4 regions of the Phytobacter cepae genome follow, and region 2 is predicted to be linked to each of the others. Evidence: predicted binding sites of a transcription regulator. Region 2 holds the regulator's gene; each other region holds the start of a gene.
The links. The regulator PurR, encoded in region 2, represses purine synthesis genes. The targets are predictions, from matches to a motif close to CANGCAAACGTTTGCNTG.

Region 1 (7,913 bases), 380 kb from region 2:
ACCGAAAATTGCCCTGCCTGGCGATACTGCCGGTGACGATGTTATCAGCCCGTCTGCGATTGCTGTTGAAGAGAGCAAAGCAGCAACGCCAGTGCCCGTTCAGCAAGGCAAAAAGCGCCAGCCGGTGACAGCGGTGCGCAGCGAATATGACCGCAAGCTGGTAGAGGCGGTGAAACGCTTCCAGACGGCGCAAGGTCTGCATGCGGATGGCGTTATTGGCACCGCGACCCGTGACTGGCTTAACGTGACACCTGCACAACGTGCTGGCGTACTGGCGCTCAACATTCAGCGTTTACGGTTGCTACCGGCTAAACTGTCCACCGGCATTATGGTGAATATTCCTGAGTACTCACTGGTTTATTACCAGAACGGTAACGAGGTGTTAGCCTCCCGCGTCATTGTGGGCCGACCGGATCGCAAAACGCCGATGATGAGCAGCGCATTAAACAATGTGGTCGTGAACCCGCCGTGGAACGTTCCACCCACGCTGGCGCGCAAAGATATTCTGCCAAAAGTCTGGAATGACCCGGGGTATCTTGAACGCCACGGTTATACGGTCATGCGTGGCTGGAATAGCAAAGAAGCCATAGACCCGTGGATGGTCGACTGGGCGACGATTTCGCCATCGAATCTTCCCTTCCGTTTCCAGCAGGCGCCGGGCGCGCATAATTCACTCGGTCGCTACAAGTTCAATATGCCGAGTTCTGATGCCATTTACTTGCATGACACCCCAAACCACAACCTGTTCCAGAAAGAGGCGCGAGCATTGAGCTCAGGCTGCGTGAGGGTGAATAAAGCCTCTGAGCTTGCCAATATGCTGTTACAGGATGCCGGCTGGAATGATTCCCGCATTTCCGACGCGTTGAAAGAAGGGGATACCCGTTACGTTAATATTCGTCACAACATCCCGGTGAATCTTTATTACCTGACGGCATTCGTGGGCGCAGACGGTCGCACGCAATATCGTACAGATATTTACAATTATGATTTACCGGCGCGATCCGGTGCACAAATTCTGGCGAAAGCGGAACAATTAATCAGGTAAATGAAGACGTTCTGAAAACATTGTTGTCGTAATACCTGAGGAAAACGGGCGAGATCTGTTGCAACGCCCGTATTTCCTGGGGTCAGGCTGCCTTGACGTGGGGGTTTTTGCCCGGTAAGGTGCCTTTCGTGCGCAATAAAAGTGCATAAAATACGATCACTTTGCTTTCTTGAAGACCTGAAAATCATGGACAAATTTGACGCTAATCGCCGCAAATTGTTGGCGTTAGGTGGTATTGCCCTTGGTGCAGCCATCTTACCTCAACGTGCATTTGCAACCCTATCCACGCCACGCCCACGTATTTTAACGCTGAATAATCTTCATACCGGCGAAACGATTAAAACCGAATTTTTCGATGGCAAGGGCTATATTCAGGATGAATTAGCAAAACTAAACCATTTTTTCCGTGACTATCGCGCGAATAAAATAAAGACCATCGATCCGCAATTGTTTGATCAGCTTTTCCGCCTGCAGGGGTTGCTGGGAACACGCAAACCGGTGCAACTGATTTCGGGGTATCGTTCCATTGATACCAACAACGAACTTCGTGCTCACAGCCGTGGAGTAGCCAAAAAAAGCTATCACACCAAGGGGCAGGCGATGGATTTCCATATCGAAGGGATTTCTCTGAGCAATGTTCGCAAAGCCGCGTTATCTATGCGCGCTGGTGGTGTAGGATATTACCCCAGCAGTGACTTTGTGCATATTGATACCGGGCCGTTACGGCACTGGTAATTCTCAGACAGAAAAACAGGAGCAGTATGAACTATCGTATTATTCCGGTAACGGCATTCTCGCAGAATTGTTCGTTAATCTGGTGTGAAGAAACCCGGCAGGCTGCCGTGGTCGATCCCGGCGGCGATGCAGAACGCATCATGAAAGAAGTCGATGCCTCCGGCGTAACCTTGACACAGATTTTGCTCACGCATGGTCACCTGGATCATGTGGGAGCAGCCGCCGAACTGGCGCAGCACTATTGTGTGCCGATTATCGGTCCGGAAAAGGAAGATGAGTTCTGGCTGCAGGGCTTACCCGCCCAGAGCCGTATGTTTGGCCTGGAAGATTGCCAGCCGTTGACCCCCGATCGTTGGTTAGATGAAGGGGAGACGGTGAACGTCGGCAACGTGAATTTGCAGGTGCTGCATTGTCCGGGTCATACCCCGGGGCATATTGTCTTTTTTGATGCGCAGTCAAGACTGCTGGTATCCGGTGACGTGATTTTTAAAGGCGGCGTCGGACGCAGTGATTTCCCGAAAGGCGATCATGCCCAGTTGATTGATGCCATTAAAAGGAAGCTATTGCCATTGGGCGATGACGTGACCTTTATTCCAGGACACGGACCCATCTCAACGCTGGGTAATGAGCGACTGCATAACCCCTTCCTGCAAGACGAGTTACCCGTCTGGTAAACAAAAAAAGCCGCGATAGCGGCTTTTTTCTTATTTCACATCGCTCAGAGTACGGCGACGATAGCTTCACACAACGGCGACATATTATCCGGCGTCATTCCCGCTACGTTAATACGGCCTGAGGCGACCGCATATACGCCAAACTCTTCGCGCAGGCGCAAAACTTGCTCCTTGGTCAGCCCACTGAAAGAGAACATACCGTTCTGCCTGGTGATAAAGCTGAAATCGCGGTTTGCGCCTTTCTCCTGCAGCGTGTTGACGAATAACAAACGCATGCGTTGAATACGCTGGCGCATATCCGTCAGCTCTTGCTCCCAGATTGCGCGCAGTGCGTCATTACCCAGAATGGTCGCCACCACGGATGCCCCATGCGCTGGTGGGTTGGAGTAGTTAGCGCGGATGGTAGCCTTCATCTGGCTGAAAGCACGGTCGGCGGTTTCGCTATTGGCGGTCACCAGCGTACAGGCGCCAACACGTTCGTTATAGAGGCCGAAGTTCTTAGAGAAGGAGCTGGCGACAATCAGTTCATCGTGAAGCGCTGCGAACGCGCGCAGGCCTTCAGCATCTTCTTCCAGACCACGGGCAAAGCCCTGGTAAGCAAAATCAAACAGCGGCAACCAGCCTTTTTCAACGGACAATTTGGCCAGGATTTCCCACTGCTCAAGCGTAGGATCGATGCCGGTTGGGTTATGGCAGCAGCCATGGAACAGCACTACGTCGCCCGCAGCCGCGGCTTCGAGGCTCGCCAGCATGCCCTCGAAATCCAGCGCATGTTTATCTGCATCGTAATAAGCGTAGTCGCATACTTCCAGACCAGCGGAATTAAACACGCCCTTATGGTTTGGCCAGCTCGGATTGCTTACCCAGATGCGTTTTGCAGAGGTATTTTTTGCCAGGAAATCCGCAGCAACACGCAGGCCACCGGTGCCGCCAGGCGTCTGCGCGGTACGTGCACGTTTGTCATTAATAATGACGCTGCCCTTGCCGAACAGTAATTCCTGGGTGCAACGACCAAATTCAGGAATACCATCGATACCGAGGTAATTCTTCGTAGTTTCATTTTCCAGCAGATATTGTTCAGCTTTTTTTACGCTGGTCAGAACAGGCGTTTTGCCGGTTTCGTCTTTGTAGACACCAATACCCAGGTTGATTTTGGTTGGACGTTCATCGGCGCGAAACAGATCGGCCAGACCCAGAATAGGATCGGCAGGGGCAGCGGTAATATTCTCAAACATGACGAGGTTCCATTTTGGTGACAGAAGGGAGGTCCGCTATCAGGTTAACGGGAGAACCGGTGATTGCCAACCGTTTGCAATAAAAAGCACGCCTCTTTTTGCAGGATAATTTTTTTGAGCCGCTGAAAACAAAAAAACAGGGCCGAAGCCCTGTTTCATATGCATATAACAACGAGTTCTGCTAATTAGAACTGGTAAGTTACACCCAGAGTAACCTGGTCGGAAGTACCAACCCAGGAGTAGTACTGGCTGTCTTTGTCGTCCAGCAGGTTGATACGGTAGTCACCGTATACGTTGAAGTTCTTGTTGAAGTAGTAGTAAGTACCTACAGTCACGTATTTAGCCAGGTCGTTGGAAACGCTGTTGCCGTTGTCATCCAGACCCAGTGCTTTGCCTTTGGACTGAACGTAAGAGATGGACGGACGCAGGCCGAAGTCGAACTGGTACTGTGCGATAACTTCGAAGTTCTGAGTTTTGTTAGCAATAGACTTGTCGTCGTTAACGTCAGTCAGGATGCTGGTGTTACGGGTTTCTGCGTAAACAGTTGCCAGGTAGATGTTGTTCGCATCATATTTTGCGCCAACAGCCCAGGTCTCTGCTTTCTCGCCTTTACCATCAGCTTTCTGGTATTTGGTACGGTTAGCGGTGCTGTATGCGCCGATCACGCCGAAGCCTTCACCGAACTCATAGCCCAGAGAGGTACCGAAACCGTCACCGTTGCCACGTTCAATGTCGTCGCTACGGTCGTTTTTACCCTGATACTGCAGCGCCAGGCTCAGACCATCAGCCAGACCGAAGAAGTTGCTGTTACGGTAGGTCAGAACACCGGTAGAACGGCTGGTCATGTAGTTGTCGGTGTTACCGCCGCCCCAGGTTTCGCCGGAGAAGGACGGAGCCATATCGGTGTAAGATTCTACATCGTAAACCACGCCGTAGTTACGGCCGTAGTCCAGAGAACCCGCGTCAGTCACTTTGATACCAGCGAATGCCAGACGAGTTACGTTGTCCTGGTTGCCTTCAGCTTTGCCCGCTTTGGTACGGTATTCCCATTGGCCGTAACCGGTAACATCGCTGTTTACCTGAGTTTCGCCTTTGAAGCCGATCTGGCCGTAAGAAGAGTCCTGGTTAGAAGTGCTGTCGCCGGAGGTGGTGAAGCCGTGCTCACCAACAACTTTACCGTACAGGTCCAGTTTGTTGCCGTTTTTATTGTAAACTTCAGCAGCGTTTGCTGCGCCAGCTACCAGCAGGGCAGGGATAACCACTGCCAGGATATTGCGCTTCATCATTATTTATTACCCTCATTGGTTTTTTTGAACACCTGCCACTGCCTCCAATAATTTCCGTCAATAATAATTTACGGAACTATTGATGAGAGTTTGGTGTCTTTCTGTGTCTGAGAGGCATCTTTCCATTCATATAATCGTTTCGCTAGCCTGAAAGTGCTACAAATGTCTTAAAGCAGTAACAGAAAGCAATAATGTGTAAGAATTTATGAATTTTAAGGAACTTTGTGAACCAACTCAAAGTTCAGGACATCTCGGAGCAAAAAATCATCATTCCTTTCCTATTTATATGAATTACTTATAATTAATAGAGATAATGGCAATTCTTATCCAATAATCATTCTCATCCCGGTTTTGCTTATACCTAAATTCAGACGTCTGGATTGCTGAGTGAATTTTATCCAAATGTGCTATCAGATGAGGAAAAACTAATCCACAAAACAGGTAGGGGTTATTTTTTGTTCAGAAATGTTTCAGTGCAGAAGTGTAAATTCAGGTCAGAATGGGTAAGTTTGCGTCAGTACTGGAGTGAGGGATAACGAAATAATGGCTAAAAAAAAGGCCAGCAGGTGCTGGCCTTAAAACATTTTAGAATGTTGCGCTGCGCGGTGTGCGCGGGAAAGGAATAACGTCACGTACGTTTTGTACGCCGGTGACGTAAGCGATAAGACGCTCGAAGCCTAAACCGAAGCCAGAATGAGGTACGGTGCCGTAACGACGCAGGTCGCGATACCACCAGTAGTCTTCTTTATTGAGCCCCATTTCTGCCATACGCGCATCCAGCACATCCAGACGCTCTTCACGCTGAGAACCACCGATGATTTCACCAATCCCCGGCGCCAGAACGTCCATTGCGGCCACGGTCTTACCGTCATCATTAAGGCGCATGTAGAAGGCTTTAATGTCTTTCGGATAGTTTTTAACCACAACCGGTGCTTTAAAGTGTTTTTCAGCAAGATAGCGTTCATGTTCGGAAGAGAGATCAACGCCCCAGTAAACCGGGTTTTCGAACGTCTGACCGCAGTTTTCCAGAATGGTTACTGCATCGGTGTAGTCAACCTGTGCGAAGTCCGCTGCGACGAAACGCTCAAGACGGGCGATGGCATCTTTATCTACGCGTTCTGCGAAGAACTTAAGATCATCCATACGTTCCGTCAGTACGGCGTTAAAGGCGTACTTCAGCATCGCTTCTGCCAGACGGGCGTTATCTTCCAAATCGGCAAAGGCGACTTCCGGCTCCAGCATCCAGAACTCGGCCAGATGGCGGCTGGTGTTGGAGTTTTCAGCACGGAAGGTTGGACCGAAGGTGTAAATTTTGGACAAGGCACAGGCATAAGTTTCGCCGTTGAGCTGACCGGATACGGTGAGGAATGACTCTTTACCGAAGAAATCTTTGTCGTAATCCACTTTACCCTGATCGTTACGCGGCAGATTTTCCAGATCCAGAGTGGAGACGCGGAACATCTCGCCAGCGCCTTCGGTATCGGATGCGGTAATCAACGGGGTAGAGACCCAGAAGAAGCCCTGCTCGTCGAAGAAACGGTGCAGCGCTTGTGCCAGCGTGTGGCGAACACGTGCGACGGCACCAATCATGTTGGTACGCGGGCGCAGGTGAGCAACTTCACGCAGGTATTCAATGCTATGACGTTTCGCCGCCATCGGGTAGGTGTCGGGATCTTCAACCCAGCCGGTCACTTCTACTTTTGTCGCCTGAATTTCAAAGCTCTGGCCTTCACCCGGCGATTCCACCACAACACCGGTAACAACCACGGAGCAGCCGGTGGTGAGACGCAAAACGTCTTCATTATAATTGGGCAGAGAATTATTAATAACGGCCTGTACAGGATCAAAGCAGGAACCGTCATAAACGGCGAGGAAGGAGATGCCAGCTTTTGAATCTCGGCGGGTGCGCACCCATCCGCGTACGGTGACTTCTTGGTCAACGGCAACGCGGCTATGGATTACGTCGGCTACAGGCACAACGCTCATAATATTCTCTCTGTTAATTGTCTGGAAAAAATAATCATTTATCCGCCCGAAAAAGGGGGGATACCTATGTTACCTGGCGTGCGCCATCAGACAAGCAGAATTAGCAGTGGAAGAAGATATTTCGGAAATTAATCGTGCCAGAGCGGCATTTGCGCCTTCCAGGTAGATGCCCGTGCTCCGATGAAAGACTTATTCGATGATTACCGTCATCTGCTGCTTAGCATTCTGCATCGAGACAATCGTATTGAATGTTTTGATGTTTCCGCAGGCAAAAAACAGTTCTCGGGTCAGGGTTTCATATTCGGCCATGTCACGGACGTTGATAACCAGCAGAAAGTCGAAATCGCCAGTCACGTAATAAACCTGCTGAACCTGAGGGCACTTAACAAAGCGTGATTTGGTCTCCTCAAGAAGATCGAGACGTTCATTTTCAATTTTTACCTGCACCATAATGGTAATAGGGCGACCCACAAGACTTGCGTTGATCACGCTCACGTTGGCGCTGATGATGCCAGCCGCTTCTAGCGCCGCAATACGTCGATTTACTGCTGAAGGCGACAAATTCACCCGATCGGCAATCTCGCGCTGAGAGAGGCGATTGTCGCACTGTAACAAGGTAAGAATTTTTTTATCCCAGGCGTCGAGCTTCATGGTTTCTGACCCACCTCTTAGAGTGTGATAACGATCGCAGTGCGCAACATCGTTGCATCTACTGGCGCAATAAGGATGAAAATTGCGTACATAAGAACAATTTTGCGCCATTTAATTGGTTTACGCATAGTACCATTTCAAACAGTTGAGTAACTAGCTGACGGAATATTTTCGTTAAATTACCTCAGTACGTTTATTTATTTTTACGTGATCGTCAGCTGATTTATTTGCTAGTGGTGACGTTGAATAATCATTTTATCATCCATTTAAATACCTATAAATAACAAGGTCTGGATATGAC
Region 2 (7,913 bases):
AACGCGCGGCGAAATTTAGTGATGAAATTGGCGGTCACCTGATGTCGGGCCATATTATGACGACTGCTGAAATTTCAAAAATTCTAACCTCAGAAAACAATCGTCAGATCTGGTTTAAAGTTCAGGACCCGACCTTGATGAAATACATCCTGTACAAAGGATTTATTGGCATCGATGGCATTAGTTTGACGGTGGGTGAGGTCACCCCGACGCGCTTTTGTGTGCACCTGATCCCTGAAACGCTGCAGCGCACTACGCTTGGAGCCAAGAAGCTCGGTCAACGGGTGAATATAGAAATCGACCCGCAAACCCAGGCGGTTGTCGACACGGTAGAACGTGTACTGGCCTCGAAAGAAGCCGCGGCGGTAAAAGCTGCCAGCAGCGAAGAGTAAAGGCAAAAAATAAACCCCGACATTTCGGGGTTTATTTTTTAAATTATCGCGCTACGCGTAAGCCATTTTCTATACCCCGACTAAAAACAACCTGCCAGAGCTGAATATCCCGCGCACGAAACGCACCTGCACAGGCGTTCAAATAGTAGCTAAACATTCTTTTAAAACGATCGGAATAGTTCTCTGCAATCTCTGGCCAGCTCGCGAGAAAACGCTCATGCCAGGCCATTAATGTTTTATCGTAATCTGCGCCGAAATTATGCCAGTCTTCCATAACAAAATGGGACTCACTGGCAGTAGCGATCTGGCGCACAGAGGGCAGGCAACCATTCGGGAAAATATAACGGTCTATCCAGGGGTCAACACTGAGATCGGTTTTTTTCGAACCGATGGTGTGAAGCAAGAATAAACCTTCCGGTTTGAGATTGCGGTCCACCACGGCGAAATAGGTGGCATAGTTTTTTGGCCCGACATGTTCAAACATTCCGACAGAGACAATACGATCAAATTGTTCATTGAGATCGCGATAATCCTGCAGACGAATATCAACATCCAGTCCCGCGCAACGTTCCTGAGCCATTTTTTGCTGTTCTGCTGAAATGGTAACGCCTACGACGCTCACGCCATAGCGTTGCGCCATAAATTGCGCCAGTCCTCCCCAACCACAACCAATATCCAGCACCCGCATACCCGGCTGAAGCTGCAGCTTTTCACAAATAAGGGTGAGTTTGGCGATTTGCGCCTCTTCAAGACCTTGAGCCTCTTTCCAGTAGGCGCAAGAGTATTGCATCTGCGGATCCAGCATACGCGTAAACAGATCGTTGCCCAGGTCGTAATGCTCTTTGCCGACGATCCAGGCGCGTTTTTTTGTTTGCAGATTAAATAATCTTGCCCCGGCGATACGCAGGGTGTCTTTCAAATGATGGGGCAGTTGATGTTCCAGCCCGGCACGCAACACCTGGGTAAAAAAAGTGTCCAGCCGGTCACACTCCCACCAGCCGTCCATGTAGCTTTCCCCAAGCCCCAGTGAACCCTCTTGTAACACGCGTTTAAAAAAATCCGGATGTTTAACCTGGATGTCCGATGCCGCAGAACCGTTAACCTGAATGCCGGCGCGGCTTAATAGCTCGCTTGCTATACGGAACCAGTTATCATCCCGTACGTTTACTTCTTCTATACACGATGAACTCATAACTTCTCCATCACCTGCAAGTGATCGATACCGTCAAAAAGCGTTGCCGCCTTTGGGGTGTGAGAAATATCACGGTGGAACCGTGAGGCTGATATCCGACGTAGAACAGAGGAAGGGAGATACCCTTGCCAGAATGGCCTTCCATGGTGAAACGGGCGCGATCCTGCTCCCGTTAATGCTTACAAAATTTTATTTTAGTACAGCCGAAATTGAGTATAGGCCTCAAAATCGGCTGATACAACCATAAACAATTAGCAGGCTAATCGCACAAATGTCACATAATTACGAGTGCAATCAGGCATGACTGGACGATTCAAGAGACGCTTTCTGGCGACGCGCATTATTTTCACGGCGTTGCATCACGAAACCCAGACCCGCCAGCAACACTGTCGACACCATTACACTGGTGGTCGCCAGGAGTGGGAAGGCGATCAGTGCTGATACCACCAGACTGGCAATAAAACACAAGCCCAGTTGCAGTGTGTTCTGCAGCGCAGCAGCCCGACCCGTGGCGTGAGGGAAGGGGCGCAGTGCTTCTGCGACCACGATGGGGTAAATCGCGCCGTTAGCCACGGCCATCAGGCAGAAGGGGATCAGCAGAGCAGTCAGGGAAGCACCAGGCAGCAAGCCCACGGCCCAGGTGGCAATCACGCTGAATGCAAAGGCGACCAACAGCCAGGGCAGCAAGCGCGCGCCAGACCATTTTTGCAGCGCCCAGCGGCAGCTATAACCCCCTATCAGGAAGGCGATGGTTTGTGGAACATAGCTCAGGCCAATGATGGTCGGGCCATAACCCATATCATGCAAAATAAAGGGAGAACCGGTCAGCCAGGCAAAGAAGCTGGCGGAGCAGGCGGCATAAATCAGCACGTTACCCCGGTAGGCTTTATCACGCAGCAGGGTAAGAAAGGTCACCGGCTGCGCGTCCGGGGCCGGTTTACGCGGCATAGCGCGCAGACGCAGCGCCGGCAGCATGAGCACCACCGTAATGGCGAAGAGGGTCGCAAAAATGGCCTGCCAGGAAAAATGGGCGAGGATCCAACTGCCAAGCAGTGGCGCGAGGGCGGGAGACAATCCAACCAGCGGCATGATAGTGGCAAAAATACGGTTAGTCCGTTGTGCCGGGTAGTGGTCGGTAACCAGCGCCTGCCAGGTGACGGCGGCCGCACAAACGCCCACGGCCTGAATAAAGCGCAAAACCAGCAGCCAGCGGGCATCCTCTACCCAGATCATTCCCAGGCAGCCGAGGGCAAAGATGGCCAGGCCACTTAACAGTACCGGCTTACGCCCATAGCGATCGGACAAGGGCCCCCAAACCAGCTGCGCGACAGCAAATCCGGCAAGGAAGAGGCTCAGCGTCGCGCTGACCACGGCGGCAGAAGTGTGCAAATCTTGCTGAATATTGGCGAAGGCAGGGAGGTACATGTCCGTTGCGAGGAAGCCGAGTACGCTTAATCCCGCCAGCCAGACTAAAAATCCTTTTCCTGGTTGCATGGTAAAAATCTCTTTCTTGTGCAGGTAAACAGGGAAACAGAGTCTAGGGAGTGTAACTTCGGTTGTGAACCGCTAATATTTGCGAATGGGTTTCAAAATTTTTGCAGGCAAAATATGTGGTCAGAATATTCTCTTGAAGTCGTCGACGCAGTGGCTCGCAATGGTAGCTTTAGCGCGGCCGCGCAGGAGCTGCATCGTGTGCCCTCTGCGGTCAGTTATACGGTGCGCCAACTGGAAGAGTGGCTCGCCGTTGCGCTTTTTGAACGTCGTCATCGCGATGTAGAACTCACCCCCGCCGGGGTGCTGTTTTTAAAAGAAGGGCGCTCTGTTATCAAAAAAATGCAGATCACCCGCCAGCAATGTCAACAAATTGCCAATGGCTGGCGTGGTCAACTGGCCATTGCTGTCGACAATATCGTCAAGCCTGAACGAACCCGGCAGATGATTGTTGATTTCTATCGCCATTTTAGCGATGTCGAACTGTTGGTGTTCCAGGAAGTATTTAACGGCGTTTGGGACGCATTGGCAGATGGCCGCGTGGAACTGGCCATCGGGGCGACGCAGGCGATACCCGTCGGGGGGCGCTATACCTTTCGGGATATGGGCATGCTGAGCTGGAAATGTGTAGTGGCGAGTCATCACCCGCTGGCCGGGATGAAGGCACCTCTCAGTGACGATACCTTGCGCAACTGGCCTTCGCTGGTGCGTGAAGATACCTCACGCTCTCTGCCGAAACGCATAACCTGGCTGCTGGATAACCAGAAACGGGTTGTGGCCCCGGATTGGGAATCGTCCGCCGCCTGCCTCTCTGCGGGATTGTGTGTTGGCATGGTGCCGGCACATTTTGCGCGCCCCTGGCTGGACAAAGGAGAGTGGGTGGCGCTGGAGCTTGAAAATCCTTTCCCGGACGCGGCCTGTTGCCTGACCTGGCAGCAAAACGAAGCTTCACCGGCGTTAAACTGGCTGCTGAGTTATTTGGGGGATAGTGAAACGCTGAATCGGGAGTGGTTGTGGGAGCAGGATTGACCCGCTCCCCTTGCAGAGATTAACGGCGATAATCGCGGAATGGACCATCCGCCACCGAACGACGCTCGATCAGTCGCGGATGGACTTCAATAGACTGGGAGACCTCACGTTTGTTAACGATACGGTCGAGCAGCATATTGAATGCCGTTTCACCCAGCGAATCCTTTGGCTGATGGATAGTGGTCAGCGACGGGGTAAAGTAGCGTGAGTTGCGCACGTTATCGTAACCGATCACCGAAATATCCTGTGGCACACGCAGGCCCATTTCGTCTGCTGCACAGAGGGCGCCCATCGCCATGATATCGCCACCGCAGAAAACAGCGGTGGGGCGGGATGGCTGGGTGAGAATTTGTTGCATGGCGCGATAACCGGACTCCGGTTCGAAATCGCCCTGAACAATCCAGTTTTCCGCTACGCTGATATGCGCTTCTTCCATCGCTTTCATAAAGCCAGCCAGTCGGCCTGCACCGGTATTACGCTCAAGCGGTCCTGGGATGACGCCAATGTCACGATGACCGCGTTCGACCAGATAACGCCCGGCCATGTAGCCGCCTTCAAACGCATTATCGATGACGGTGTCGGTAAAATCGGCTTTAGCTTCACCCCAGTCCATGACCACCATCGGAATATGGCGGTACTCGCCAAGCATAGTCAGCAGGGATTCCGGGTACTCTGAACACATCACCAGTAAACCATCAACGCGCTTTTGCGCCATCATCGACAGGTAGGCGCCTTGTTTTTCAAAATTGTTCCAGGCGTTACCCAAAATGAGGGTATAGCCTTTCTGGAAACAGTTCTTCTCAACGGCTTCGATTATCTCGGCAAAATAGGCCGCTTCGCTGCTGGTGGCCAGCAAACCGATGGATTTTGTGTGATTCACCTTCAGGCTACGGGCGACGGCACTCGGCGAGTAGTGAAGCTCCTTAATGGCCGCCCACACAGCATTACGCGTCTCTTCAGCGACGAAACGGGTTTTGTTAATAACATGTGATACGGTTGTGGTGGAAACGTTTGCTCGCTTCGCTACGTCTTTGATCGTTGCCATCAGATGTCACTCCATGCCATATCATAAGCTCCTGAAAATGCTAAAGGTAAACGTTTGCCTGCCTTCACCCTTTCACCGCGCGATGTACTGTTTTACGCCGGGAAAAAGACATTGGACGTCAGGAGGGGAGTCAATGGCCGGTACGCTAATAAATTTAGCGTCGAATTTTGTCTTATCTTGACCAAAAGGGGAAGCGCTAAAACGTATATCAATCTAAATCCTGCAAGATTTTTACGTTTATTTGTGCAAAAATGCGCTACCTCACTTTTTATGGGGTAATAGGAAAGGAGAAAAATTGATGAGCACCGACCTGAAGTTTTCTTTAGTGACGACTGTCATTGTGCTGGCCCTGATTGTTGCGGGTGCGATGACGGCGGCTCTGCACTGAGTTACCCCGAGGGAGAGTTCTCTCCCTCGCTGTTTTCTTCTTCTATTATCCCGAATTCAGCAATACTCTTTTCGCGTTTCACTCTCTTCTGTTTTTTGTGAACGCTGTCATACTTTTGACTTCTGTGACGGTGTCGGCCAACGACACGGCATTTCCGGAGTCAATAAATCATGAAAGTAAATTATCCACTGCTTGCCCTGGCGATAGGCGCTTTTGGCATCGGTACCACCGAGTTTTCCCCGATGGGACTGCTGCCCGTCATTGCACGGGGTGTCGATGTATCGATTCCGGCAGCGGGAATGCTGATCAGTGCCTATGCCATAGGTGTCATGGTGGGGGCCCCCCTTATGACGTTGCTGCTTTCCCATCGCGCGCGGCGTAATGCACTGATTTTTTTGATGGCAATCTTTACGCTTGGCAATGTGTTGTCCGCCATCTCGCCTGATTACACCACGCTCATGCTGTCGCGCATTATTACCAGTCTCAATCATGGCGCATTCTTTGGACTGGGTTCGGTGGTTGCCGCAAGCGTAGTGGCAAAAGAGAAGCAGGCCAGTGCGGTTGCCACCATGTTCATGGGGCTGACGATTGCTAATATCGGCGGGGTGCCGGCGGCGACATGGCTCGGTGAAACCATTGGCTGGCGGATGTCATTCCTTGCCACAGCGGGCCTTGGCATTATTGCGATAGTCAGCCTGTATCTCTCCTTGCCAAAAGGTAATGCCGGAGAGCGACCCGATGTACGTAAAGAACTCTCCGTACTGATGCGTCCGCAGGTGGTATCCGCTTTGATGACAACCGTACTGGGCGCCGGGGCGATGTTTACGCTTTATACCTATATCTCGCCTGTACTGCATGATATAGCCGACGCAGGACCCGCATTTATTACCGCAATGCTGGTGCTTATTGGCGTAGGGTTCTCTTTGGGGAATTATCTGGGTGGCAAGCTGGCTGACCGTTCCGTGACCGGAACCCTGAAAGGTTTCTTGCTGTTATTGATTGCCATCATGTTGGCGATCCCCTGGCTTGCACGCAGTGAAGTTGGCGCGGCGATCGGCATGGTTGTATGGGGTGCTGCCACCTTCGCGATTGTGCCGCCCCTACAGATGCGGGTTATGCGTGTCGCGCATGAAGCACCCGGTCTCTCTTCTTCAGTCAATATCGGCGCGTTCAACCTGGGAAATGCGCTGGGGGCAGCAGCGGGGGGCGCGGTGATTTCAGGTGGTCTCGGCTATGTTTTTGTTCCGGTAACCGGGGCGGTGATTGCCGGGATGGCATTACTGCTGGTGCTGTTGTCCGGTCGCGGTGCGGCTAATCCAGCCTGTGCGACCGCTGAATAAATAAAAAGCAGGAGGTTTACCCTCCTGCTTTTTACCTGCGTTTCAGGGTTATGACCTGCCATCACGCTCGAGGCAGCATATTTATCGAATGGTTTTAGGCGTGACCACGCGGCGGGCGCCAACATAATGACGCTGCCAGTAGTCTTCGCTTAACGACGTTATCTGGATATCCTGGCCGCTACGCGGAGACTGGATAAATTTGCCGTTGCCTACATACACACCCACGTGGTCAGCTGTACCGCGACCTTGAGTACGGAAAAATACCAGATCGCCGCTTTCCAGCTCTGCGACGTTGACCGGAGAGGCATCACGCAGGTGATACATCTCGTTCGCGGTACGAGGGATACGGAATTTTACGAGGTCTTTGTAGGCGTAATACACCAGTCCACTGCAATCAAAACCGGTCATTGGAGAGGTACCGCCCCAATGATAAGGCTTGCCAATCTGGTTCATCAGCTTTGACATTGCGGTTTTCTGAATTTTTTGCATCCGCACTTTGTGCGCTTCAGAAATCGTGACGGGTTTGCTTCCTTTCACTTTTACACATTGCGATTTATGGCCTTTACGCTTTGTGCATTTTTCGGTCATAGCAATAACCGGAGCGGGAACCTTGCTGGATTTACTATGACGGGGAGTATTCTTGCTGGTTTTACTGCTTGCGGTTTTCTTGCTGACGGTCGAGGTTTTTTTTGCCGTCGTTACTTTTTTATTTTCGGCTTTCGCCGTTGCCCTGGAGGCGGTGCCACTGCTTTTCTTTGATGTTTTATTGGTCTGACTATTTTTCTTACGTTCGGATGCTTTCACTACGTGCGACTTATTGACGGCCGCGCCTCGCGTTTGCTCAGAGGCCGTTGCTAAAGGTGTAAATGTCAGCGTAGTGAACAACAAAGCACAGAGCGTGATTGAAGCTTTTTGAATTCGCGCCACTGAGCAATCCCCTGGATAAGTGCAGGCATTCAATAATGCTTGCGTATGATTTAGAACCGCGTCGATTCTAATCCATAAAAAGCAGAAAAGTTAATAGGCTTTTTGCATC
Region 3 (7,913 bases), 770 kb from region 2:
ATTCATGATCCTTACGCCGCGGCAGGAAACAGAGCGGTTGCGCATCGGGCAACTCAGCGTCCAGCAATAACACCTCACTGGTCGTCGCGCTCGAAAGATGAATGACAATGTAGTGCTGGGAGGTGGTTTTACTCAGCCCGACATAGAATGTGTCATCCTTCTCTTCATAAATGAGCTCATCATCGGTTGAGGGTGTTCCCACGGTATGGCGCCAGACCTGATAAGGCAGCAGGGTCGTGGCGTGCTTGCGCACGTAATAAAGCGTCTCTGAATCGTTGACCCAAACAAACTCCGGGGCGACGTTGTCGAGCATCTCCGGATACCAGTTCCCGGTCTCCAGATTACGAAACCGCAAACCATATTGTCGCCGTGAGAGATAGTCTTCTGCGAGCGCCATGATTTTATTGTCAGGGGTAACCGAGAATCCACCGAGCGTATAAAACTCACTATGGGCGGCGCGCTTGTTGCCATCAAGCATGACCTGCCATTCATCCCACTCCGCCGATAAAACCGACTGGCGTTGATAGATAGCGTATTCACACCCTGGCTCATACACATGCCGATAGCGATATCCATTTTTAACGTAGGGCGCAGAGACCTCACGGGGAGGAATACGGGAGATGATTTCAGCGAGCAGTGTGTCCTGCAACGCCTGCTGAGAGGCCATGATCTGGCGTCCGTACTCATTTTCCTGTTGGAGATAGTCCAGCACTTCTGGCTGAGAGCGCGTATCGTCCCGCAGCCAGTAGTAATTATCCAGACGGGTATCACCATGTAAGGTCATGGTATGGGGAACTTGCTTAGCTTTCGGCAGCATAACTCTTATCTTATTTATTCTACACACTATAAGGTTGGCAAAACCTGCCGCCGATGCAAGCGAAACGTAATATCAGGGCTACTGAGGGAGCGCTCTTTTTTGCTGCTGGAGATCGGCCTCGATACCTTCCCGGACATCCTGAGGGATCTTCAACGCATCACCAAGGGCGCTGAGATAGCTACGCTCCATAAAATGGTCGATATCAATCGCCGCGCAGCTCAGGAAGTAAACTTCCAGCGCCTCTTCTTCATTTTTAATGTCTCGTGCCAGACGCTGCGGATCAAGTGGCTGCTCAATCGCCTTCGCTACCAGTGCTCTGCCCTGCTCTTCGACACCCGCTTCTTTAAGCTGATGTTCAATGGCGGCACGTTCTTTATCATCTATGTGTCCATCACTTTTGGCGGCAAACACCAGAGCCAGAATCAGTCGTTCAGTACGAACATCCAGCGGTGAGCTCGTTTGACCGAACTGAGGTTCGCCTTGATGCGCCGTACGCACTTTGTCTTTATATTTGTTCCAAAGGACGGAGCCGGCCACTGCCCCACCGCCGACTAATAATGCACCGGTGCCATATTTGGTCAGTAGTTTACGCGATGATTTACTTGCGACCAGCAACCCCGCAAGGCCACCCAGCGCACCGGGCACAAGCAGCTTGCCCAGCCCCTGTTCGGAAGATGAATGTTCAGACGAGCCTTTTTGGCCCAGAAGAGATTGGAGTTGATTCAACCAGTTTGACATGATGTCCCCCGCTTAAGCGATGCCAGAAAGGTTCAGCGTAAGCGAGGGGGTGTCAGGAAATGTCTAAAACAGCAAAAGATGAGAAAATTCTAACCGCTTATTGATGCTGATACTCAGCTTTGCCCGCTTTGCAATCAACCTGAACCAGATAATGGATATCGGTGCTCTTACCACGCACCGTCAGCGGTACGCGCCATTTATCGTCTTTGCCCTGAATGTCCTTCGGGCTAATCCAGGCTACGGGGTCAGCCTGACCCAGTTTTTTCTGGTCATCAGCCCAGCGCACAATCCGGTTTTGCAGATAGTCACGTTTAACGCTGGCCGCGATACCGTCAGCATTCATTCCTTCACAAACAGGAAATTTCACCGTTTTTTCATTATCGATGGTGACGGTTTTGTCATCAGCAGCAGAACTCACGAAGCTCGCTGCCAGTAATGCCGTACCGAATAACACTCCTGCTATTTTCATGCTTTTCTCCTGTGCATTTAGCCCATTCAAAGCATGGTACAAATTACTGGCAGTGCAAGCCGAATCAGGCGGCTGAACGCTTCGATGCACGCTTGATGTCAACGGCTGCGGTGTCACCTGCGGTATCATCAGAAGCCGCGACAGGCGCGGACTCTTCAGCTTCCGCAGAAGGCAATTTACCTGACTTGAAAATATGGCTGAGAACCTCTTTTTGCTCTGCAAGCCACATCGCCATTTGATCACGCTGTTCGCCTTCCAGGGCCACCGGCGCATCGCCAAGCCAGGTCTCAAGTACCTCGGCCAGATCAAGCATTTTGTCGTAGGCGTCCGCTTCCTTTTTACTGGCAAAAGACATTTTTTCCTCACCGTTACGAATCACAACATATTTAACTTCAACCGCCATGATACAGCCCTCACCTGTTTATATATACAGTATATTACGCCACATGGGTCGGTGGCGCAAGTCGTAAAAGACAGACGCAAACGTTTTCGTATATACTGCGGCCAGGTTTTTTTGAAGGTGAAAAGCGATGACTCTTTTAGGAACTGCGCTGCGTCCGGCAGCAACACGGGTGATGTTATTAGGCTCTGGTGAATTGGGTAAAGAAGTGGCTATCGAATGCCAGCGTCTGGGGATTGAGGTGATTGCTGTCGATCGCTACGCAGATGCGCCTGCTATGCATGTTGCCCATCGTTCGCATGTTATCAATATGCTGGATGGCGAGGCACTGAAAGCGTTGGTCGCTCTCGAAAAACCGCATTTTATTGTGCCTGAAATTGAAGCCATTGCGACGGATATGCTCATTGAGCTGGAATCTCAGGGGCAACATGTTGTGCCTTGCGCACGCGCCGCGAAACTGACCATGAACCGGGAAGGCATTCGTCGCCTGGCGGCTGAAGAGCTTGGGCTCCCGACTTCCAGCTATCGCTTTGCCGACAGCGAACCCGCATTCCACCAGGCGGTTGAAGAGATCGGTTTACCCTGCATTGTTAAGCCGGTCATGAGCTCTTCCGGTAAAGGTCAGAGTCTTATTCGTAGCCGCGATCGGTTAGCCAACGCCTGGCAATACGCCCAACAAGGCGGACGTGCCGGTGCGGGCCGCGTTATCGTCGAAGGCGTAGTGAATTTTGATTTCGAAATTACCCTGTTAACCGTGAGTGCCGTTGACGGCGTCCATTTCTGCGCGCCGGTTGGCCATCGCCAGGAAGAGGGCGATTACCGCGAGTCCTGGCAGCCTCAGTATATGTCCGACCTCGCGCTGGAGCGCGCGCAGGACGTCGCGCGTAAGGTAGTTCTGGCTCTGGGCGGGCATGGCTTGTTCGGCGTTGAACTGTTCGTGTGCGGCGATGAGGTGGTGTTTAGCGAGGTGTCTCCCCGCCCGCATGATACCGGCATGGTGACGCTGATTTCGCAGGACGTTTCAGAATTCGCCCTGCACGTGCGTGCCTTCCTCGGTCTGCCAGTAGGTCAGATTCGCCAGTACGGGCCGTCTGCCTCTGCGGTGATCCTGCCCGAGCTCCAGAGCCAGAACGTGACCTTTGATAATGTGCAGGGTGCCGTTGGCGCAGGCCTGCAGGTGCGTCTGTTTGGTAAACCCGAGATTGATGGCACCCGTCGCTTAGGCGTCGCATTAGCCACGGCAGAAACTGTAGAAGAGGCGGTTGAACGAGCGAAAGCCGCGGCGGCTGCAGTGAAGGTTCAAGGTTAAATCTGGTAAGCATCCCCGGTGGCGCTTCGCTTACCGGGGCTACGGGTTTTATTTATATTCGACCAGGTAGGTCAGTTTGCCGTTTGCTTTCCCGGCGGTCACCGTGCTGCCGGTCTTGATATAACGCGCATAGAGCGGAATGGTCATCATGGCATTCACACCAGACACCAGTGTTCCCGTTGTGGGTTGTGAAAATTTCATTGGCGTTAGCACGGTATCCGAACTTGAAAGCTGAATGCCAATGCCCGTGGCACTGCCTGTCTCGCTGCTGATAGCCATAATACCGTTGGTGTCATTAATGACGCTGGTGGCGGGCGTGAGGCTCAGGCTCCAGATCGCGTTAGTGGTGATGGGATTGGCAACGGTAGTGACGGTATTGCTGCTGCTATACTTAAGTATGTTGTAACTATAAAATTGCGGGCCACCGTAGTTGCAATTGATGAGGTCGATAGACGCTTTCACCCACGGGGTTACTGAATTTACCGCAGCAAATACGGAGATATTATGTTTCCCGAGATCAACTGTTTTACTGGCTTCTGCGAGCGTACAGGTCGGTTGGGTAAAGGTAAGCTTGCCGGTAAGGCTGGGGCGAAAAACCGCAAAGTCGCTGCCGGGTGAGTTCTCCCCGCCTACCACGGTTTCCACTTTCGGTAACGTAGTCAGGTCAATTGAACTGGCGGTAATCTCACCCGTTTTGATGAGCACATACGTGATATCGCCGTTAGGCGTTGTGGTATTACATGAATAGTTGTAGCTAGAAACGCATGAGCCAAAACTGTAATTTTTATTCCCCAAAACACGGTTGGTGCTGCTGGTCAGAATGACCATACCTATCCCCTCAACGCCGGTCTGATAAACAGTGCCAAGGCTGCTGCCCTGCCATGACGACGGCACAGGCACCGCACCGCCGACAAATTGCCCTTTCACATAATAATTACTGGCGGTAAGGCTGTTATTACAATTAACCCTGTAATAAGTGTATTTGTTATTACGTGCCGTTATTCTGTAAAGTTCAGTGCCGGGGGTAATATCTTTCGGCATCTGTATTGCTGCGGGGTTCAAACTTAAACTGGCAGTAACAATTGTTCCATTAGTCTGATCACCGCTTGAATAGCTCACTAATTTGCACGCTGCCTGAGAAACCAATGAAAAACTTAGTGTGCTGAATATCACTACGACTAAAAGTAGGTGTCCTTTTCTCATTCCACACTCCTTTAATTATTTTGTAACCGCGTCATAAATTTGTGTCGCACCGTTATCATCTACCCACCTCACCTGAAACGGTGTCGCGGCTTTAAGCGGCAACGGAAAATTCCGCGTCTTTCCTGGCCCAATCATGTCAACAGGCCACTCCCCCTCTTTGCTCGTCACTGACACCAGTGACACATGCCAGCCCGTGGGATTTGTCACCGCGACGCCCTGCCCCGTGCTCTGCCAGATAAGCTCCCGCACCGCTGTCGCCGGACTCCCTTTTAGCCCCGCCGGGCGATAAAACACTTTCACTCTGGACTGCAGCGCGACCTGCAGGCGATTCTTTTCCTTTGCAGGAAGCTTTACGGGCACATCCAGTACGTTGAGCCAGAACACGGATTCGCGGTCTACAGGCAATGCTGAAGCATTGACCATGCGCAGTCGCAACGTTTTGGCGCTGTCGCCATCCACGCGGGCTATCGGCGGGAAAATCACAAACGGGGTGCGCAGCGTCGTCGGGTCAGCATTCACCTCGCCGTTATCCAGCCAGCTCTGTACCAGCACCGGCTTACTGCTACGATTTTTGATAGGAACGGTGACTTCACGCGCTGTTGCGTTATAAATCACCCTTGTATTATTCATTACAATGCTGGCGGTGGCATGGGCTGAAATAAGCCACAACACGCTGATACAAAAAATATTTCGCAACATTCCCTTGCTCCCGTAATATCCGGAACGTCCTTTTGACGCTGTAAGACGGACAGTGCGTAGAGCGGAATGATAAAAGCGCTGAAGTGGGGAAAAATAATCTTATTGAAGTGAAAGCTATAACCAGGAAAAACACATAAAAAAACCGGCACGCATTTGCGCACCGGTTTGTCATTTCAGCCGGGATTATCTGCCCCGGACAAGCAACTTACTTCGCGCCTTCTACCGCTTCGCGAGCCAGTTTGGTGATGCGGTCATAATCGCCAGCTTCCAGCGCGTCGGCCGGAACCAGCCAGGAACCGCCGATACACAGCACGCTTTTCAGCGCCAGGTAATCACGGTAGTTCGCCGGAGAGATGCCGCCAGTCGGGCAGAAACGAACCTGAGAGAACGGACCTGCGATAGCCTGCAGTGCTTTGGTGCCCCCATTGGCTTCCGCCGGGAAGAATTTGAACTCTTTCAGACCATAGTCCATACCCAACATCAGTTCAGACACGGTGCTGATACCCGGAATCAACGGAATGGAACCCTCGGTTGCCGCTTTCAGCAGCGGCTCAGTCAGGCCCGGGCTGATAGCAAATTGTGCACCGGCTTCGGTCACTTCTTTCAGTTGCTGCGGATTCAGCACGGTACCTGCGCCGATGATCGCATCCGGCACTTCTTTCGCAATCGCACGAATAGCATCCATAGCGCATGGTGTACGCAGCGTCACTTCCAGTACGCGAACACCGCCCGCAACCAGCGCTTTCGCCATCGGGACGGCGTGCTCCAGTTTGTTAACAACAATAACCGGCACAACCGGGCCAGTGGTCAGGATTGCTTCTGCACTCGTTTTCCAATTTTTCATCAGAGTTTTTCTCTCGCCAGAACGAATAATCTTGTCGTTTTTAAAAATCGATACAGGTTGCGCCCTGTTCCGCGCCGGACAGTTTCTCACGTAACGCGCCGAACATTTCACGCCCCGTGCCCACGCGCATGGCGCTCAGGTCAGGAATATGTGGCTGGCGTGCGGCCAGTTCTGCTTCATCTACCAGCAGCGTGAGTTCACCCGTCTGCCCGTTCACGCGGATCATGTCGCCGTCGCGAACTTTAGCCAGCAAACCACCGTCGTAGGCCTCAGGCGTGACGTGGATGGCGGAAGGCACTTTACCTGAAGCACCAGAGAGACGTCCATCGGTAACTAACGCAATTTTGAAACAGCGGTCCAATAATACACCAAGTGGCGGCATAAGTTTATGTAATTCTGGCATACCATTCGCTTTTGGCCCTTGATGGCGCACCACCACCACGCAGTCTTTATCCAGCAGCCCTGCCTCAAAAGCAGGTAATACGTCATGCTGACTTTCAAAGACCACCGCTGGCGCTTCGATAACCTGATATTCAACCGGTACGGCAGACGTTTTCATTACCGCACGACCGAGGTTGCCGCTGAGGACTTTTGTTCCACCATGGCGTGAGAACGGCGCATCAACCGTAGCAATAACATGGGTGTCAAGCGGGGCCGCCGCCCCTTCACGCCAGGCGAGCTCACCGTTATCCAGCCATGGCTCCAGGGTGTAGCGCGAGAGACCGAAACCGGCAACCGTGTTGACGTCTTCATGTAACAGGCCGCCTTTGAGCAGTTCACGCATCAGCACCGGCACGCCACCCGCTGCCTGGAAGTGGTTAATATCGGCGGGACCGTTCGGGTAGAGTTTCGCCATCAGCGGCACCACTTCGGAGATCTCTGAGAAATCATCCCAGTTAATGATGATGCCTGCCGCTCTGGCCATCGCCACAAGGTGCATGGTGTGGTTCGTTGAGCCGCCCGTTGCCAGCAAGGCAACGATACCGTTTACCACTGCTTTTTCGTCAATCATTTTGCCAAGGGGCATCCATTCGCTGCCGTTGCCGGTCAGGCGCGTCACCTGACGCGCGGCCGCCGAGGTTAATGCCTCACGCAGGGGAGCATCGGGATGGACAAAAGAGGAGCCCGGCAACTGCATCCCCATGAACTCAATTACCATCTGGTTGGTATTGGCAGTACCGTAGAAGGTGCAGGTGCCCGGTGCATGGTAAGAAGCCGCTTCCGATTCCAGCAGCGCCATACGATCAACCTTCCCTTCCGCATAAAGCTGGCGGATGCGCACTTTTTCTTTATTTGGCAGGCCGCTGGCCATCGGGCCTGATGGAACAAACACCGCCGGCAAATGACCAAAGGAAAGTGCTGCCATCGCAAGGCCCGGTACGATTTTATCGCATACGCCCAGGTACAATGCGCCATCAAACATATTATGCGACA
Region 4 (7,913 bases), 1.1 Mb from region 2:
AGGTTCTTATCCTGTATGCGGTCGGTACCGGTGCTATCAAAGGGTTTGCCATTACAACCGGTATCGGTGTGGCGACCTCAATGTTTACCGCTATCGTCGGCACCCGTGCCATCGTGAACCTGCTGTACGGCGGCAAGCGCGTTAAAAAGCTGTCTATCTGAGGAGTGCGTTGTGGCACAGGAATACACTGTTGAACAATTGAACTACGGCCGTAAAGTCTGGGACTTTATGCGCTGGGATTACTGGGCTTTCGGTATCTCAGCTCTGCTGTTAATCGTATCCATCGTCATTATGGGTGTGCGCGGTTTTAACTGGGGCCTGGACTTTACCGGCGGTACGGTTATCGAAATCACGCTGGAAAAACCCGCGGATATGGACATGATGCGTGAAGCGCTGCAGAAGGCGGGTTTTGAAGACCCACTGCTGCAAAACTTCGGCAGCAGCCGCGATATCATGGTGCGTATGCCACCTGCCCAGGGCGCTACCGGTGGTCAGGAGCTCGGAAGTAAAGTTCTGGGCGTGATCAACGAAGCGACCAGCCAGAACGCAGCGGTAAAACGTATTGAGTTCGTGGGGCCGAGCGTGGGTGCCGATCTGGCGCAAACCGGTGCGATGGCGTTGATGGTGGCGCTGATCTCAATCCTGGTTTACGTCGGTTTCCGCTTTGAGTGGCGACTGGCGGCCGGGGTGGTTATCGCCCTTGCGCACGACGTGGTGATAACCATGGGTGTGCTATCGCTCTTCCACATCGAGATTGACCTGACGATTGTGGCGTCGCTGATGTCCGTCATCGGCTACTCGCTGAACGACAGTATTGTGGTATCAGACCGTATTCGTGAGAACTTCCGCAAGATTCGTCGCGGTACGCCTTACGAGATCTTTAACGTGTCTCTGACCCAGACGCTGCACCGAACGCTTATTACGTCCGGTACGACGTTAGTGGTGATCCTGATGCTGTATCTGTTTGGCGGCCCGATTCTGGCTGGCTTCTCGCTGACCATGTTGATCGGTGTTTCCATCGGTACTGCTTCGTCTATTTACGTGGCGTCCGCACTGGCGCTGAAGCTGGGTATGAAGCGCGAACACCTGATTCAGCAGAAAGTAGAGAAAGAAGGGGCGGATCAGCCGTCAATTCTGCCTTAATTTAGCGTCTGCTTGATAAAAACCGTGGCCTTCGTGCTGCGGTTTTTTTTATCATTGATAAAAATACAGGCGCGCATGAAACTGCCCCTCATCCGATATTGACGCAGGAACCAACACTCTTATGGCTATTATCCCTAAAAACTATACCCGGCTCGAAAGCGGTTATCGTGAAAAAGCATTGAAATTGTTTCCGTGGGTATGCGGGCGTTGTTCGCGGGAGTTTGTTTATTCGAACCTGCGTGAATTGACGGTTCACCACATGGACCATGATCATACCAATAATCCCGAAGACGGCAGTAACTGGGAATTGCTCTGCTTGTTCTGCCACGATCACGAGCATTCGAAATATACCGAAGCGGATCAGTACGGCTCTACCGTGGTGGCGGGGGAAGATGCGCAAAAAGATGTTGGCGAGGCGACCTATAATCCATTCGCCGATCTCAAGGCAATGTTAAATAAGAAGTAACCTCTCGCGGCATATGCAGCGTGGGTAGGATAAAAAAGCACCGTGCGAGGATCTCGCCGGTGCTTTTTTTCAGACCATGCTATCGCGATAGCAACTGGCTTGATTTAGAAGTTGTAACCCGCAACCAGGTATCCACCCCAACCGGTAGAACGGACGCTGAAGTCACCGTTGCCGAAGTTCAGGCTGGCATCATCGTTCCACTGGCCACCGTTGTGCCAGTAACGGGCAACAACAGAGTAATGCCAGTGATCGTAGCTCAGAGACAGGATGTGGCTGGACGCGATGGAGTCGTTGGTACGTGCGCGTTTGTTGTTCAGATCGTGGAAATCTTTGTCACCCAGTTCTGAACCCCAGTCGAAGTTGGTGAAGCCGATATAGCTCAGCTGGCCGCCCCACAAAGCGGTGATCGGAACAAAGTATTTCACTTTGAAACGGTAACCGTCCCACTCGTTTTCGTTCGCGGCTTTGTAGTTCTGCCACTGGTATTTCGCGTATACGTTCAGGGACAGGCTCATCGGCAGACCCGTGTCGATGTCGGTACCCAGACCCATGTACCAGGTGCTCTGACGACCGGATTCATTACGGCCCATGTCGTAGATGTAGTTGTTAGCGATGTACCACTCTTTGAACGGGCCGAAGCTCAGATCGGTACCGGTCAGCTTATCAATAGAGAAGCGCGGCTCAATTTCCATGAACAGCGGAGAGCCGTGGTTCCAGATACCTTTCGCATCGGTGTTACCGCCGAAGAATACCGGGGCGTCCAGGTAGCCATAGAAATCAAACCAGTCTTTCTTGGCAAAGGCTTCATATTCCAGGTAGGTATCGTTACGAATCTGAGGTCCGAAGCGGGTGTGGTAGCTACCAACGACGTTAACGCTCTGATGCCACCAGTCGGAAACATATTCCGGTTTATTGGTTTCTGCTGCACTTACGGAGAAGGACGTTGAAATCGCCAGCGCAGCGCCAGCTGCAAGTAATGTATTTTTCATAGTTATGCCACTGATAAGAGATCCCTTTCGGGAATGAAAGAATGCACGCATTGCGTTGCTAAATGTTTCATATTTCTGCGCCGTTATTATAAGTATCCGTGCTCACAAAAATATGTGTTGTTTCACATTACTGACGCATACGTAATCGATTGCGTTCACGTTTGCGTGTAATAAACAGCGGGGATTGTACTGGCGATTATCATTGTTGCCAATAAATGAAAGCCGCCTGATTAAGACCAGACGGCGGAGAAGGCGTTACAAAGTATGAAAAAGGGCGACAAATTTCCTGCGTTATTGCGGAGTAACCGGCTGGATGTCGTGAATACGTACGAATCCTAACTGCTCAGGCGTAATTCCGTTTAGCTGAAGCGCAACATCCACATCGCTCGGGGCAAGCGTGCTTGCCGGTGCGCTCATGAGCTGATTCTGAACATTAACTTCCTGGTAATTTTCGGTGGTTCCCTGAATCTGACCCCATTCCACCGTACCGTTGAATGCCGGTAAAGGATCGTTTGATTCGCCCTGAATACGTAACGTCACGCGCGTGCCACCCGCGTTAGGCGCGACATTCTTCAGTGACATACGTAGCATGCCGACCTGGCTGTTGAGACGGGCTGGCGTGTTCGATCCAGGGAGCAGATACACGCCGCTGGTGGATTTTGCATTCAACGCATTTTGCTGGGTGATCTTGACCGTTTCCTGGTTGAGCTTGGTCATCTCTTTATTTAGTGTGCTGACACTTTGATGCAGTTGTCGTACTTCGCTTTGCTGCGCGCAGGCGCTGAGGGCAAAAACGCTTCCCAGCAACAGGGATCTTAGGTAACGTCTTGTCATTGTGTCTGTTTCCTTGAAATTGAAGATATTCTTAATGGTAGCCAGCAACCGTCGCGTTGCCATCTATCCATTGTCTCAAAATCGGCCCGTCTTTGTTGTCACGCCAGTTCAGGGTAAAATAGATTTTAATCAACTCACACGTCAGGACGTCGTATGCATTGCCCATTCTGTTTCGCCGTGGATACCAAAGTAATCGATTCTCGCCTTGTGGGTGAAGGATCCTCTGTTCGTCGCCGTCGTCAGTGTCTGGTATGCAATGAACGTTTTACCACCTTTGAAGTGGCTGAGCTGGTGATGCCCAGAGTCATTAAAAGCAATGATGTTCGTGAACCGTTCAACGAAGATAAATTACGACGTGGCATACTGAAAGCGCTGGAGAAGCGCCCGGTGAGCGCGGATGACGTTGAAATGGCGCTCAATCATATCAAGTCACAATTGCGCGCAACCGGCGAGCGTGAGATTGCCAGTAAGATGATTGGCAATCTGGTCATGGAGCAATTGAAGAAACTCGACAAAGTGGCCTACATCCGCTTTGCCTCGGTATACCGTAGTTTCGAAGATATTCGTGAATTTGGCGAAGAGATCGCCCGCTTACAGGACTGACCATGCAGGATGAAAAGTACATGGCGCGAGCGCTAAAGCTGGCGCAACGCGGGCGTTTTACGACCCATCCGAACCCAAATGTCGGGTGCGTTATTGTTAACGATGGCGCGATTGTCGGCGAAGGGTTCCATTACCGTGCCGGCGAACCGCATGCTGAAGTGCACGCACTGCGGATGGCGGGTGAGAAAGCGAAAGGGGCAACGGCCTACGTCACGCTTGAGCCCTGTAGCCATCACGGCCGGACGCCGCCGTGCTGTGAAGCCTTGATCAATGCGGGCGTGTCCCGGGTTGTGGCAGCGATGCAGGATCCGAATCCTCAAGTGCAGGGGCGGGGACTTTACCGACTACAGCAGGAGGGCATCGACGTCAGCCATAGTCTGATGATGCCGGAAGCTGAAGCGCTGAATAAAGGCTTTCTCAAGCGCATGCGCACCGGCTTTCCGTATGTACAACTGAAGCTGGGCGCATCACTGGATGGGCGAACGGCGATGGCGAATGGCGAAAGCCAATGGATTACCTCCCCGCAGGCGCGCCGTGATGTTCAGCGGCTGCGTGCGCAAAGTCACGCCATCCTCACCAGTAGCGCGACTGTCCTGGCAGATAACCCTAAACTGACGGTGCGTTGGGATGAGCTAAGTTCTGATGTGCAGGCGCTTTATCCCAAAGAGAATCTGCGCCAGCCGCTGCGTATCGTGGTAGACAGCAAAAATCGCGTGACGCCAGAACATGCGCTGGTGCAACAGCCTGGTGAAACCTGGTTTGCACGCACCGCGCCAGATGCGCGAGTATGGCCCGCGTCGGTACGTGATATTTCCGTACCGGAATATAATGGCCGTGTCGATCTGGTGGCGATGATGATGCTGTTGGGCAAACAACAGATCAATAGCATCTGGGTTGAGGCGGGGGCGAGTCTTGCCGGTGCACTGTTGCAGGCGGGGCTGGTGGATGAACTGATTGTCTATCTTGCGCCAAAACTGCTGGGTACCGATGCCAGAGGGCTATGCATTCTGCCGGGCCTCAACGCGCTTGCGGATGCGCCCGGTTTCAAATTCAACGAGATACGTCAGGTCGGCCCCGATGTCTGCCTGCATCTCACCCACGCGTAGCGACTCCTGTAAAAGGGAAGCAGCGCGTCAAATATTATGATAAAATCCGCCCCCCTGCGGGGTCTGAACTGAACCTGTGAAGGAAAAGTATGAACATTATTGAAGCTAACGTTGCTGCCCCGGACGCTCGCGTCGCCATCACCATTGCGCGTTTCAACAACTTTATCAATGACAGCCTGCTTGAAGGTGCGGTTGACGCCCTGAAACGTATCGGCCAGGTTAACGATGACAATATTACCGTAGTATGGGTTCCAGGTGCATATGAGCTGCCACTGGCGGCGGGTGCACTGGCGAAAACCGGTAAATATGACGCGGTGATTGCGCTGGGCACGGTTATTCGTGGCGGCACGGCTCACTTTGAATATGTGGCCGGTGGTGCAAGCAATGGCCTGTTGCATGTTGCGCAGGACAGCGAAATCCCGGTTGCTTTTGGTGTGTTGACCACCGAAAGCATTGAACAAGCTATCGAACGTGCTGGCACTAAAGCTGGCAACAAAGGTGCGGAAGCTGCATTGACCGCGCTTGAAATGATTAATGTATTGAAAGCCATCAAGGCCTGATTTTTGTAAGGGGAAATCCGTGAAACCTGCTGCTCGTCGCCGCGCCCGTGAGTGTGCTGTCCAGGCACTCTACTCCTGGCAGTTGTCCCAAAACGACGTCGCTGATGTCGAATACCAGTTCCTGGCGGAACAGGACGTTAAAGACGTTGACGTCCCATACTTCCGTGAACTGTTAAGCGGGGTGGCGACTAACAGCGCGTATCTCGACGGCCTGATGAAGCCGTACCTGTCCCGTCTGCTTGAAGAACTGGGTCAGGTTGAGAGAGCGGTACTGCGAATCGCACTGTTCGAACTGTCTAAACGTTCTGACGTGCCGTACAAAGTCGCCATTAACGAAGCTATCGAACTGGCGAAAACTTTCGGTGCTGAAGATAGCCACAAGTTTGTTAACGGTGTGCTCGACAAAGCCGCGCCCGTGATTCGTCCCAACAAAAAATGATCCTCAAGCCGGAGTGGAGTGCGATGTCTGACCGCACTCTGTCCGGCTTTTTTCTTTTCTATGCTGAGGCATAACGTATGGCATGCGGCGAATTTTCCCTGATTGCCCGTTATTTTGACCGTGTAAAAAATGCGCGTCGTGATGTCGAAACCGGCATTGGCGACGACTGTGCACTGCTCAATGTTCCTGAAAAACAGACGCTGGCAATCAGCACTGACACTCTGGTGTCAGGCATTCATTTTCTTCCTGATATCGATCCTGCCGATCTGGCGTATAAAGCGCTGGCAGTAAACGTGAGCGATCTGGCGGCGATGGGCGCCGATCCTGCGTGGCTCACGCTGGCGCTGACCCTCCCGAACGTCGATGAAGTCTGGCTCAAGGCGTTTAGCGACAGCCTGTTCGAACAGCTTAACTACTACGATATGCAGCTTATTGGCGGCGATACCACGCGTGGTCCACTCTCCATGACGCTGGGTATTCACGGTTATGTGCCGGTTGGCCGGGCCATTAAGCGCTCAGGGGCCAGGCCTGGGGACTGGATCTATGTGACCGGCACCCCCGGTGACAGCGCAGCCGGACTGGCGATTTTACAGCACCGGTTGCAGGTCAGTGATGCCAATGATTCGAACTACCTGGTCCAGCGGCATTTACGCCCAACTCCGCGCGTCTTACACGGTCAGGCCATGCGTGGTCTGGCGAATGCCGCCATCGATCTTTCTGACGGGTTGATTTCCGATCTCGGTCATATCCTCAATGCGAGCGAATGCGGTGCGCGTATTGATCTGGACGCGCTGCCTTATTCGGAAGCAATGAAGCGTCATGTGGATGTGGAACAAGCCGTGCGCTGGGCGCTTTCAGGGGGGGAAGACTACGAACTCTGCTTTACCGTCCCTGAACTGAACCGTGGCGCGCTGGAAGTCGCGGTTGCCCATCTGGGCGCACCCATAACCTGTATTGGTCAGATGAGCGCGGATGTGGAAGGCATGCTTTTTACCCGTGATGACAAGGCCGTGACGCTCGACTGGAAAGGATACGACCATTTTGCCACTCTTTAAGAAAGATATTGCCAAAAGCCGTCTGAAAATGAGTAATCCATGGCACCTGCTGGCAACGGGATTTGGCAGCGGATTAAGCCCTGTCATGCCGGGTACCATGGGATCGCTGGCATCCATCCCGTTCTGGTATCTGTTGACGCTGCTCCCCTGGCAACTCTATTCGCTGATGGTGATGCTGGGCATCAGCATTGGCGTCTATCTCTGCCATCGTACGGCAAAAGACATGGGCGTGCATGACCATGGCAGCATTGTCTGGGATGAGTTTATCGGCATGTGGATAACCCTGATGGCGCTGCCGACGCACGACTGGCAGTGGATTGCCGCCGGATTTGTAATTTTCCGCATTTTCGATATGTGGAAACCCTGGCCGATTCGCTGGTTCGATCGCAATGTCCATGGCGGAATGGGCATTATGGTTGATGATATTATCGCGGGGGTTATCTCAGCGGGGATTCTGTACGTTGTTGGTCATCACTGGCCGCTGGGTATTGTATGATTTTCCCTCTCCGGAGGGAGAGGGAAGTGTCTGACCTGCTACTTAAAGCCGACCACCGGGTGCTGTTTATACGGTGTTTCCAGCTCGGCAACTTGCTCTGGTTTCAGCGTCAAATCTACCGCCTGGAGTAACTCCTCAAGCTGCTCTTCGCGCGACGCACCAATGATTGGCGCGGCGACACCCGGTTTGCTTAACAGCCACGCCAGCGCAACCTGGGCACGC

Region 1: the regulator PurR is predicted to act here: its motif matches at 3,753-3,770, upstream of ACUY4Q_RS15545 (amino acid aminotransferase).
Region 3: the regulator PurR is predicted to act here: its motif matches at 2,501-2,518, upstream of purT (formate-dependent phosphoribosylglycinamide formyltransferase).
Region 4: the regulator PurR is predicted to act here: its motif matches at 2,737-2,754, upstream of ACUY4Q_RS18900 (nucleoside-specific channel-forming protein Tsx).

What each region holds. Positions count from the first base shown of each region.
Region 1 covers NZ_CM135107.1:3,291,314-3,299,226, reverse strand. Annotated here, with positions in the region: gene ldtD (L,D-transpeptidase) at 1-1,045, shown strand, start outside; gene mepK (peptidoglycan L,D-endopeptidase MepK) at 1,232-1,780, shown strand; gene ACUY4Q_RS15550 (MBL fold metallo-hydrolase) at 1,807-2,454, shown strand; gene ACUY4Q_RS15545 (amino acid aminotransferase) at 2,499-3,689, opposite strand; gene ACUY4Q_RS15540 (porin) at 3,875-4,975, opposite strand; gene asnS (asparagine--tRNA ligase) at 5,561-6,961, opposite strand; gene ACUY4Q_RS15530 (Lrp/AsnC family transcriptional regulator) at 7,151-7,612, opposite strand; gene dpaL (diaminopropionate ammonia-lyase) at 7,909-7,913, shown strand, end outside.
Region 2 covers NZ_CM135107.1:2,909,756-2,917,668, reverse strand. Annotated here, with positions in the region: gene ACUY4Q_RS13600 (riboflavin synthase subunit alpha) at 1-392, shown strand, start outside; gene cfa (cyclopropane fatty acyl phospholipid synthase) at 436-1,584, opposite strand; gene punC (purine nucleoside transporter PunC) at 1,879-3,078, opposite strand; gene punR (DNA-binding transcriptional activator PunR) at 3,193-4,104, shown strand; gene purR (HTH-type transcriptional repressor PurR) at 4,124-5,149, opposite strand; gene cydH (cytochrome bd-I oxidase subunit CydH) at 5,448-5,537, shown strand; gene ACUY4Q_RS13570 (MFS transporter) at 5,708-6,877, shown strand; gene ACUY4Q_RS13565 (C40 family peptidase) at 6,959-7,804, opposite strand.
Region 3 covers NZ_CM135107.1:2,140,231-2,148,143, reverse strand. Annotated here, with positions in the region: gene ptrB (oligopeptidase B) at 1-817, opposite strand, end outside; gene ACUY4Q_RS10020 (tellurite resistance TerB family protein) at 896-1,555, opposite strand; gene yebF (protein YebF) at 1,653-2,024, opposite strand; gene ACUY4Q_RS10010 (YebG family protein) at 2,089-2,427, opposite strand; gene purT (formate-dependent phosphoribosylglycinamide formyltransferase) at 2,555-3,733, shown strand; gene ACUY4Q_RS10000 (fimbrial protein) at 3,782-4,660, opposite strand; gene ACUY4Q_RS09995 (fimbrial biogenesis chaperone) at 4,952-5,635, opposite strand; gene kdgA (bifunctional 4-hydroxy-2-oxoglutarate aldolase/2-dehydro-3-deoxy-phosphogluconate aldolase) at 5,841-6,479, opposite strand; gene edd (phosphogluconate dehydratase) at 6,520-7,913, opposite strand, start outside.
Region 4 covers NZ_CM135107.1:3,993,065-4,000,977, reverse strand. Annotated here, with positions in the region: gene secD (protein translocase subunit SecD) at 1-161, shown strand, start outside; gene secF (protein translocase subunit SecF) at 172-1,143, shown strand; gene yajD (HNH nuclease YajD) at 1,265-1,609, shown strand; gene ACUY4Q_RS18900 (nucleoside-specific channel-forming protein Tsx) at 1,714-2,598, opposite strand; gene ACUY4Q_RS18895 (SadB/YajI family lipoprotein) at 2,890-3,432, opposite strand; gene ACUY4Q_RS18890 (hypothetical protein) at 3,464-3,598, opposite strand; gene nrdR (transcriptional regulator NrdR) at 3,586-4,035, shown strand; gene ribD (bifunctional diaminohydroxyphosphoribosylaminopyrimidine deaminase/5-amino-6-(5-phosphoribosylamino)uracil reductase RibD) at 4,038-5,141, shown strand; gene ribH (6,7-dimethyl-8-ribityllumazine synthase) at 5,231-5,701, shown strand; gene nusB (transcription antitermination factor NusB) at 5,721-6,140, shown strand; gene thiL (thiamine-phosphate kinase) at 6,218-7,195, shown strand; gene pgpA (phosphatidylglycerophosphatase A) at 7,224-7,691, shown strand; gene ACUY4Q_RS18855 (aldo/keto reductase) at 7,730-7,913, opposite strand, start outside.